Regions from separate parts of the Fictibacillus enclensis genome, predicted to be linked through region 3. Evidence: predicted binding sites of a transcription regulator. Region 3 holds the regulator's gene; each other region holds the start of a gene.
The links. The regulator Rex, encoded in region 3, represses fermentation and respiration genes when NADH is low (regulators of the CRP and FNR family bind a similar motif). The targets are predictions, from matches to a motif close to TTGTGAAATATTTCACAA.
Positions count from the first base shown of each region.

Region 1 (3,282 bases), 1.2 Mb from region 3:
GATAAACTTCTTCTCCAAGTTTTACCCCCAATTTGCTCTCTAGCCCTTCAGGACAAGGTACGGATCCCCTAAATAACAACTTCACAGTGAAGTTTTTTTCTAAATACCATCCTTTAAAAAAAGTATCCAATTTAGCAATATCTGTTTTTAATTTGTCTTTTCGAACAATAAACGTACCTTTCCCTTGAATACGTTTTAAAAGGCCTTCTTCCACAAGCAATTGAACGGCCTGGCGGATCGTCATTCTAGAAACATTAAACATTTTTATAAGTTCATCATCACTTAAGAATTTTTCTTTTCCTTCTTTGTACATTTCATCTAGTATTTTTCTTAATCTATCAGCAATTTGTACGTACTTTGGAATAAGAGTATTAAAATCACTCATGCTCATCCTCCTAGGAATTAGAATAAATAACTTTCATTTCATCTATACATCTAGATGACTTACTTTATTTTATATTTCTAAAAGTTAAGAGTCAATACAGTTTTCTGAATTTTTTACTATCTCTTTGAGATTAAAAAATTATATAATTAAAACTCCGTTAAATCTAAAAGTTCTAATTCCCAAATCATGATTCAATATAGCTGGATTTCCAAATTTCTGTCTTCCGTCATTCTCCTCACAAAAAATGCCATATCCAATGGACATAGCATCATCATTATATAATCATGTTAAGATCCCAAAGTTCAACAGAGTCAGCCAAGCACTCTGGGAAACAACACGTTATTCTCCAAATGCAGATGCTGAAACAAATCCGACTCCAGCTCATCCAATTTTACATAAGCCAGCCGGTACCTATCACAAGCATCATCTGGTACTTTATAGTCTTTCGTCAGTTCTCTCAAGTCTTTTAAAAACTGACCGATGTGTTCATGTTCCCTCTTGAGATCCTCCACGAATTCCTTGATGTCAATCTGGGCGTTGAGCGTGGGTTTCTTTTCGTACGCCAGGATTTTTGGAAAGATGAGTTCTTCTTCAATCAGGATGTGCTGCTCAAGTTCAATTTTCAGAATGGAGAACAGGTAGTGAACATGAGATAGTTCAGGATGGTTGCCGACGTGCTTGTTGAAGATGGTCGTGATCATACTCTGCAGCTTCGGCAATACCATATATAAATACGAATGGTGGGCATCGATGATGTATTGGATCAAGGCATTTACTTTTTGCTTTTCCCATTTCGTCATACCCGACTGATGGTCCCTGTTCTTTTCGTACAATGTATTCAGCTCGTTCAGCACATCACTGGAGTTCAGGTTTCGTTCCTTGATCGCCTCTCCGATCGGTTTGCTGCCGTTTCGCACATAATCAATTCGATAATTCTTCAGAAGGTCTCCGGCTCTTGGGCATTTCATGACAACCTCACGGGTCTGTAACGTTGGATCAAATACGCTCTTCATCAGGACTCCTCCTTTTGACTGGTTTCACCTTTACTGTATTCTTCCGAAATTCATTTCTCTGTGACAGATATCACATCAACTGGTGAGGATTGTTTGATATACTATGCGTAAGATGTGGCAGATACTGGAGGGAACAAGATGAAAACTCGCGGGAAAGAAGCCGTTCAACAAACAGAGTTTTTCTCCGAACCAACGCTTAAGATACTCGAAGAAATCATGATGACATGTACGATAGATAAAGGAACAATGCTTTTCATGGACAATGAACCGGCCGACAAGCTGTATTTTGTTCAGGAAGGCATGATCAAAGGAACGAAGATGACCGAAGACGGGAAGGAGCTCGTGCTCTCCATCTTTCAAAACGGGGACTTGATCGGGGAACTCAACGCACTCGGAAACGAAAAGCATTCGTTCAGCGCCGTAGCGTCAACTAAAAGCACTGTTGGTGTCATTCACCAGACCGATCTGGAAGAGATGATGCGCAGCAATGGCGAGATGGCCGTGGAGTTTGTCCGCTGGACCAGCCTCATGCACCAGATCACCCGCTCTAAGCTCCGCGATCTAATGTTATACGGAAAAAACGGTGCACTCTGCTCCACCCTGATCCGCTTGGCGAACTCGTATGGGAAAATGACCGAAGAAGGAATCATCCTTTCTCTTCAGCTGACAAATACAGAGCTGGCTGAACTCGTCGGAACCTCAAGGGAAACGGTCAGCCGGATGGTCAGTGTGCTGAAAAAAGATAAAGTCCTCGACCAGGCAAAGGACGGCAGCATGATTATCAAGGACCTGGATTATTTGAAGGACATGTGCAATTGTGAGGACTGTCCAGTGCAGGTGTGCAGGATATAATTATATAGAAGAAAAGCGTATCGGTTGGATATCCGGTACGCTTTTTCCTCTTCCACTTTAATCAGTTCCTGGCGACATTTTTACTGCTCCCATTTTATAGCGGCTATGAAAACTATCTTTATAAAATCTCATTTCTTCTCCATTATCTTGAAACGGTGTTAAAATATAAACTTCATCGACAACTAAATCATCAGTATAAATATTTCTAATTCCATCTCTATATTTATGCATTTCACCAAGGGCCGTTCCAATGTTGCTAGGGATCCGATATTTCGGATCATAAATTTTCAACTTGCCTTTACTCTGAATGACGATATCAGGAATCATACGTTGTGTAAATGTATAAAACATAGCTTGTGAATGATGCGCTACTTGATTTCGATACTGAAATATTTTTTGATATGTGATTGTATCTCCCTCTACGAGATGAACTGTACTCTCTTTATTCTCCGCTAATGATAAAAAAATACCATCAGATGTAATTTTAAAAAGTTCTGAAGTACTTGCAAGTTTTCCATTTTTTCGAGCTCGTTGAATAATCTTCATATAACACCATATTTCATAAAGTCTATAGGTGTCCTTTAATGGAATGTCATAATCAAATCCAATAAAGTATTTTTGATGTTGGTACAACTTATCAAACCATTTTATCCAATTACGATAATCAGGATGTTTTCTTAACCTTTGAGTAACAGTAACTTGACCATTTAGTGGCTGAACATTTATTAAAAAGGAATGGTTCAACCAATAATTAACCTTATTTTGAAGTTGCTCCGCCTCTATTTTTATTCTTATATTTACGAACCTTTTATATTGGCTTAAAAGATATCTAAGTTCTAATAATTGTTTTTTTAGTAACTGATTCTCATAAATATCATTAGTTTCTTTACGTACTGAAGTAAATACTTGCCTTGGAATCTGTCCAGTTGTACCATAATTTTTCTCTAGCCACAAGGCTGTTGATATGCTAATCTGTTGTACTTTCTCGCGGTTCTTCATAAGATATTCTTGTTTTAGGACTGAAAAGGGATT
Region 1 covers NZ_CP126109.1:1,432,800-1,436,081, reverse strand. The annotation lists gene QNH15_RS07690 (GntR family transcriptional regulator) at 1-385, opposite strand, end outside; gene ric (iron-sulfur cluster repair di-iron protein) at 697-1,398, opposite strand; gene QNH15_RS07680 (Crp/Fnr family transcriptional regulator) at 1,537-2,250, shown strand; gene QNH15_RS07675 (DUF2357 domain-containing protein) at 2,308-3,282, opposite strand, start outside.
Region 1: a site for Rex is predicted at 1,457-1,474, ahead of ric (iron-sulfur cluster repair di-iron protein). Genes of this name have one in related genera too.

Region 2 (3,282 bases), 330 kb from region 3:
CAACTATTGCTCGATAACGCGCTTAAATACTCTGACGCGGGTTCTCCAGTTGAAATCAGGCTTAAAGCGCAGGCAAAGAATAATTTGGTGATTGAAATAAGAGACGAAGGAGAAGGCATTCCTTCGGCGGATTTGCCTTATCTGTTTGACCGTTTTTATCGAGTGGACAAGGGAAGGTCCCGGACACAGGGCGGGGCAGGTCTTGGTTTATCGATTGCTAAAGAAATCACCAGTCTATATAGAGGAAGCATAGAGGCCGAAAGCCAGCTGGGCAAAGGCACTACCTTCAGAGTAGAGCTGCCGATCCTGGCGTAAATGTTTTTCAGTTTAATTTCAGTTTCTTTGTGTATGTTAAAAAAAACACAAGGGAGCTGAAATTTTTTTATGCTATCTACTCCGCTTCATCCATTATTGGTTCACTTTCCTATTGCCTTGCTTATCATTGGTGTGATTGTACAGATCATCGCTGTTTGGAAGAAACCATTTTTTGACCGGCTGGCATTATTCCTTTTCTCGACCGGCTTTTTGACAGGAATCCTTGCTTATGTGTCAGGAGACGGGGCTGAACACTTTTTAAGAAACCAGGTAGGTCACAGTATTGAGAGTGCGGTTCATATTCATGAAACCTATGCACTGGTCACTCTTTTTATTTTTGGAGCTGTCGTTTTGCTGAAACTGCTCCATATGTTTGGATTCATTAAGCCTCTTTTACCGCTGGTGCTTGTCCTTTCATTAGCCGGTGCGGTTACATTGTCTCTTACAGGGCATTACGGGGGCAAAATGGTATACCACCCGGAATCCATTACTTCTGACTCTTCATCCGCGGATAAATAAGGGAATGATGGGGAAAAAAATAAGACCTAAGAATGGAAAAACTTAAGCGTTGAAATTATTTTTCAGAAGTGGTTTAATATGAAACGCAGAGGGAAATACCATGGTTAGAACTTAAAAGAGTCGCCGCAGACGGCGGCTTTTTCTTTTCTTGTGTATGGAAATAATTCGGAAATGGAAGCGTAAGAAGGAAATCCCAGAAATATGAACATTCTTTGAAAAATATGTGATGAAGTCGTGAAATTTAGTTGAAGAACTTATGACAGTTTATAAAAGGGTATCTATTTTTGGTGGAAATTTGGTATTATGTGAACAAAAGCACAATGTTAGTTATTTTGCAGTGAGAAATCTCACACGATGTTGAAAGGAAGGAAGGTGGGCCTAGTGTTTAAGCGGTTTAAACCGTTTTTTGCGTTGGGACTTATGCTGTCCGTTTTCTTATTAGGCGGATGCAGCAATTATATAGTTCTTGATCCGAAAGGGCCTGTTGCTGCGCAACAGAAGGATCTTATTCTTTACTCTATAGGCTTTATGGCACTTATTTGTGTAGTGGTTTATGCATTATTCGCAGTTGTCGTTATTAAATACCGCAACCGAAAGAATGATGATAACTTTGAACCGGATCAGCATGGAAGCAAAAAGCTTGAAACGATCTGGACAGTTATCCCCATTTTGATTATCATCGCCCTTGCCATTCCGACGGTAATTTCGAACTATGATCTTGAAAAGCCGCCGAAAGCTGTGAATGCGCAGCAACAGAAAGAACCTATTGTCATAAATGCTACAGCAGTAAACTGGAAGTGGATCTTCTCCTATCCGGAGCAGGGCATTGAAACGGTCAACTATATCAATATTCCAAAAGACCGTACGGTTTTGTTTAAATTGACCTCTGCAGATTCCATGTCTTCATTCTGGGTTCCAGAACTTGGAGGACAAAAATATGCCATGGCCGGCATGGAAACAAAACTTTACTTACGAGCCGACCATACAGGAACTTTCTCCGGCAGAAACTCCAACTTTAATGGTGAAGGATTTGCTCACCAGATTTTTGATGTGCATTCCGTTAATCAAAGCGAGTTCGACAAATGGGCAAAGGATACAAAAAGCAAGGCGCCTAAGCTGACCAAAAAGCAATATGATCAATTAATGGTTCAAGGCGAAGTAAAGAAAATGACATTCTCGTCAACACACTTAAAATGGGTAGATCATGCTAAAGAAGCAGACTATGCAGTGAAGACTCGTGAGCGTTTAGGCGAGGTTCCGCAAAATCCGCATGGATCCAAAGCGAAAGATGCGAACAAGCCGGAATCTGACTCTCATGGGGAATCTCATTCCCATTAATAGAGGAGGCACTAAATTATGAAATGGGATGAATTTTTTGTTACGGGAGACCCGCTGATTTATGGTGCGGACGTCTCTATCGTTTTAACAGTTATCGGAATCCTATTCTATCTGACATTTTTTAAAAAATGGAAGTGGCTATGGACTGAATGGCTTACTACCGTTGACCATAAGAAACTAGGAATTATGTACATCGCATCCGCAGTACTCATGCTGTTTCGAGGCGGAGTCGATGCTTTGCTCATGCGTGTACAGCTTGCTACACCAGATTCCAAGTTTTTGGATTCACAGCACTATAACGAAATCTTTACAACACACGGTACGATCATGATTATCTTCATGGCGATGCCGTTCTTGATCGGACTTATCAACGTTGTTATTCCGCTTCAAATCGGAGCGCGTGACGTAGCATTCCCATATCTGAATGCTGTCAGCTTCTGGACATTCTTTATCGGTGCCATGCTGTTCAATGTGTCCTTCGTTATCGGGGGATCACCATCTGCCGGATGGACAAGCTATATGCCGCTTGCCGGTAATGAGTTAAGTCCCGGACCGGGTCAGAACTACTACTTGCTCGGACTGCAGATTGCCGGGATTGGTACCCTGTTAACGGGTATTAACTTCCTTGTCACGATACTCAAGATGCGTGCGCCTGGTATGACATTGTTCAAAATGCCTGTATTTACCTGGTCTGCATTGATCACTATGATTATCATCGTGTTTGCATTCCCTATTCTTACAGTAGCGCTTGCACTTATGACATTTGACCGTTTATTCGGTGCCCATTTCTTCACCCTCCAGGGGGCTGGAATGGATATGCTGTGGGCGAACCTTTTCTGGCTATGGGGCCATCCGGAAGTATATATTGTTGTCCTTCCTGCATTTGGTATGTTCTCAGAAATTATCAGTACTTTCTCCCGTAAAACGATTTTTGGCTACAAAGCAATGGTTTGGGCGATGGTTATTATCGCCGGGTACAGCTTCCTGGTTTGGGTTCACCATTTCTTTACCATGGGCTCAGGAGCATTAGTTAATTCGGTATTCTCGATTACAACAATGATTATTGGTATTCCAACCGGGATTAAGATCTTCAACTGGCTGTTCACGATG
Region 2 covers NZ_CP126109.1:5,006,561-5,009,842, reverse strand. The annotation lists gene QNH15_RS25690 (sensor histidine kinase) at 1-315, shown strand, start outside; gene QNH15_RS25685 (DUF2231 domain-containing protein) at 385-834, shown strand; gene qoxA (cytochrome aa3 quinol oxidase subunit II) at 1,189-2,172, shown strand; gene qoxB (cytochrome aa3 quinol oxidase subunit I) at 2,191-3,282, shown strand, end outside.
Region 2: a site for Rex is predicted at 1,138-1,155, ahead of qoxA (cytochrome aa3 quinol oxidase subunit II). Genes of this name have one in related genera too.

Region 3 (3,282 bases):
CAGTGCGGATTTCCGCTTCGTACTGATAGCCGCCTGCTTCCTTAAACGTAATTTGCAGCTCGTCGTATTCTTTTAACAGCTTGTTATAGCTGTTTTCGTCTTCAATCAGCGCAGAGTCGCCCATGCGGCTTTCCATGCTGCGCAGCTGTCTTTCCATTTTACGAAGCGGTTCAAACACACTCAGCATCTCGTCCCAGATGGAGAGGCTTGATTCAAGGCCCGTGTCCTGTGCGAGATAGCCCACCTTGACGCCTTTTGGCATAATGAGCTGTCCGGAGTCATAGGACAGGTCGCCCGTTATGATCTTCAACAGCGTGGATTTGCCCGCTCCGTTTCTTCCAACAAGCGCGATTCTGTCGCGTGTTTGGACTTCGAGCTTAATATTCGATAAAATAGGGTCAGCCCCAAACGATTTTGTTAAGTCATTCACTTGCAAAATAATCACTGTACGTCACCTCAAATTCCTGTCAACAAAACATCAGGAAACAGACGGGGTGCAAACGACAAAAAATGCACGGGGTTACGTCTGTTTTGCTGTAATCTGTCTACTCTTAGTGTAGCCTACAAAAGCAAAGCCGGGCAACTAATCAATGTTCAACATATTGTTATATATTGAGAGAAGAAGCAACTGCCATTCTATAGTAAGATCGTGTATATTTTAGGAAGAAGGAGTAGGATATGGGATCTTTTACGCATTTTAACGAACAGGGACGAGCAAAAATGGTGGATATTTCGGACAAGGATGTGACGGTCCGCACCGCTGTGGCCCACAGCTCCATTTTTGTGAATCCGGAAATTTACACAAAGATCACCGAAGGTTCCTTCAAAAAAGGAGATGTGCTCGCTGTGGCACAGGTGGCCGGCATCATGGCGGCCAAAAAAACCTCCGACTGGATTCCGATGTGCCATCCGCTCGCTCTTACGGGTGTGGATATTTCCTTTCAGTGGGAAAAAGAGGACGAGGGATACCGGCTGCATATTGAAGCAGCGGTGAAAACAAAGGGCAATACCGGGGTTGAAATGGAAGCCTTGACGGCGGCAAGTGCTGCTGCGCTGACCGTTTATGATATGTGCAAGGCGGTTGATAAAGGAATGGTCATTGGACCGACTTATCTTCAGAGTAAAACCGGGGGAAAAAACGGGGATTTTCAACGTTCCAAGTAAAAAATATGATAAACTATAGATAAGCTTTCTGAATTGTGGAGGCTACAAAATGACTCAAGAACAGATAAAGATACCGCAAGCAACCGCGAAGAGACTGCCGCTGTATTACCGCTTTTTAAAGAACCTTTCCATTTCCGGAAAGCAGCGTGTATCCTCGGCAGAGCTCAGCGAAGCAGTAAAAGTAGATTCAGCAACCATCCGAAGGGATTTCTCCTATTTTGGCGCACTTGGAAAAAAGGGATATGGCTATAATGTAAACTACCTGTTATCCTTTTTCCGGAAAACGCTTAATCAGGACGAAGTGACGAAGGTTGCCTTGATTGGCGTCGGAAATTTAGGCACCGCTTTCCTTCACTATAACTTTATTAAAAACAACAATACGGTCATCCAGGTCGCATTTGACGTGGATCCGGACAAGGTTGGTAAGGAAGTAGCGGGAGTTCCGGTTCATTCGATCGACAATATGGTCGATGAGCTCCGGGAAAGTGATGTGGAGGTGGCCATTTTGACCGTACCGGTCGGTGTTGCACAGCATACGGCGGACAAGCTGGCTGACGCGGGGATTAAAGGCCTGTTAAACTTCACGCCGGCGCGCCTGACCTTGCCTCCTGAAATCAGGGTGCACCATATTGACCTGGCTGTGGAATTACAGTCATTGATTTATTTTATGAAGCATTATCCGTCAGATGAAATATAGAAGTTCAAATTACTTGAAGGAGGAACTGGGATGATTGGAACAGGCAGTGCAATTGTGATTGCAGCGGCAGCATTAGTCATGTTTGGACCGAAAAAGCTTCCGGAACTCGGACGTGCAGCAGGAAGAACGCTAAGAGAGTTCAAGAATGCCACACAAGGGCTCATGGACGATGATGATAAGAAAGAGAAAGAGTCTTCTAAAACGCACGAACAGAAGTAGCAGTTAGGATGAACATCATGACAGAAAAAAACATGTCGGTCTATGATCATCTGGGAGAATTAAGAAACCGCATCATCATCACGGCGGCTTTCTTTTTTATCTTTATGGTTGTAGGTCTCTTTTTTGCCAAACCCGTCATTGTATACTTGCAAAGTGATCCTGTGGCACAAGACATTCAAATGAACGCCTTCAATCTAACGGACCCGCTGAAAGTGTATTTTGATTTTTCATTTATCATTGCACTTCTGCTCACACTTCCGGTAGGGCTCTACCAAATCTGGGCCTTCATTAGCCCGGGTCTATTTGAGAATGAAAGAAAGGTCACGCTCTCGTACATTCCTATTTCGTTCCTATTGTTCGCGGCCGGCCTGTCTTTTGCCTATTTCATTCTTTTCCCGATGGTGGTTCACTTCATGGCGAACATTGCCGATTCCCTGAACGTCGAAGGGGAGTACGGGATCAACGAATACTTTTCTTTTTTATTTGGGCTTATCCTGCCATTCGGGCTGCTGTTTCAGTTCCCGGTCCTCATCATGTTCCTGACGAGGCTCGGTCTGATCACCCCACAGTTCCTGAGGAAGATCAGGAAGTTTTCGTATTTCGGCATTCTTGTTATTGCCGGGATCATCAGCCCGCCTGAATTGATTTCACATTTAACCATTACCGTTCCACTGATCATTCTGTACGAAATCAGCATCATGATCTCAGCCAATGCCTACAAGAAGCGGCTGAGAGCGGAAGAAGAAGCCAGACTTGATTTGGAGCTGAAGGAAACACATCTCGATTAAGGGATGTGTTTTTTTATTTTGGTGATCATTGGTGCCTTTGAGGGTAGTTGATTTGCGTTTCAGGCTGCTCGCTTTCCGTGGGCGGGCGCTGAGCCTTACCGGCGTAAACGCCTACTTTACCGGCGTAAACGCCTACTTTCTCGTCGCAAGCTCATGCGGTAACGGCGCGAGCGCCTCCTTGGTCTCATCTGTCCCGCTTTTCCCACTGGACAAGGAACGCCTCGGCAGCGATCCATCGCACGAAGAAAATGTGATGTTCATTTTCGAGGAGTCTCGCACCTTGCACTTCAATCAACCGCATGGGGGCATTTTACCAACCCAAAACTCCTCGCTGTAAAATAGGATAGAGAAGTGAACGTGTCGATCATGGCCGAAAAGGGAATACTTAGAAAATAACCCTTATTTATGGACACC
Region 3 covers NZ_CP126109.1:241,104-244,385, forward strand. The annotation lists gene QNH15_RS01425 (ABC-F family ATP-binding cassette domain-containing protein) at 1-445, opposite strand, end outside; gene moaC (cyclic pyranopterin monophosphate synthase MoaC) at 679-1,164, shown strand; gene QNH15_RS01435 (redox-sensing transcriptional repressor Rex) at 1,214-1,861, shown strand; gene QNH15_RS01440 (twin-arginine translocase TatA/TatE family subunit) at 1,892-2,080, shown strand; gene tatC (twin-arginine translocase subunit TatC) at 2,098-2,868, shown strand; gene QNH15_RS01450 (hypothetical protein) at 2,921-3,205, shown strand.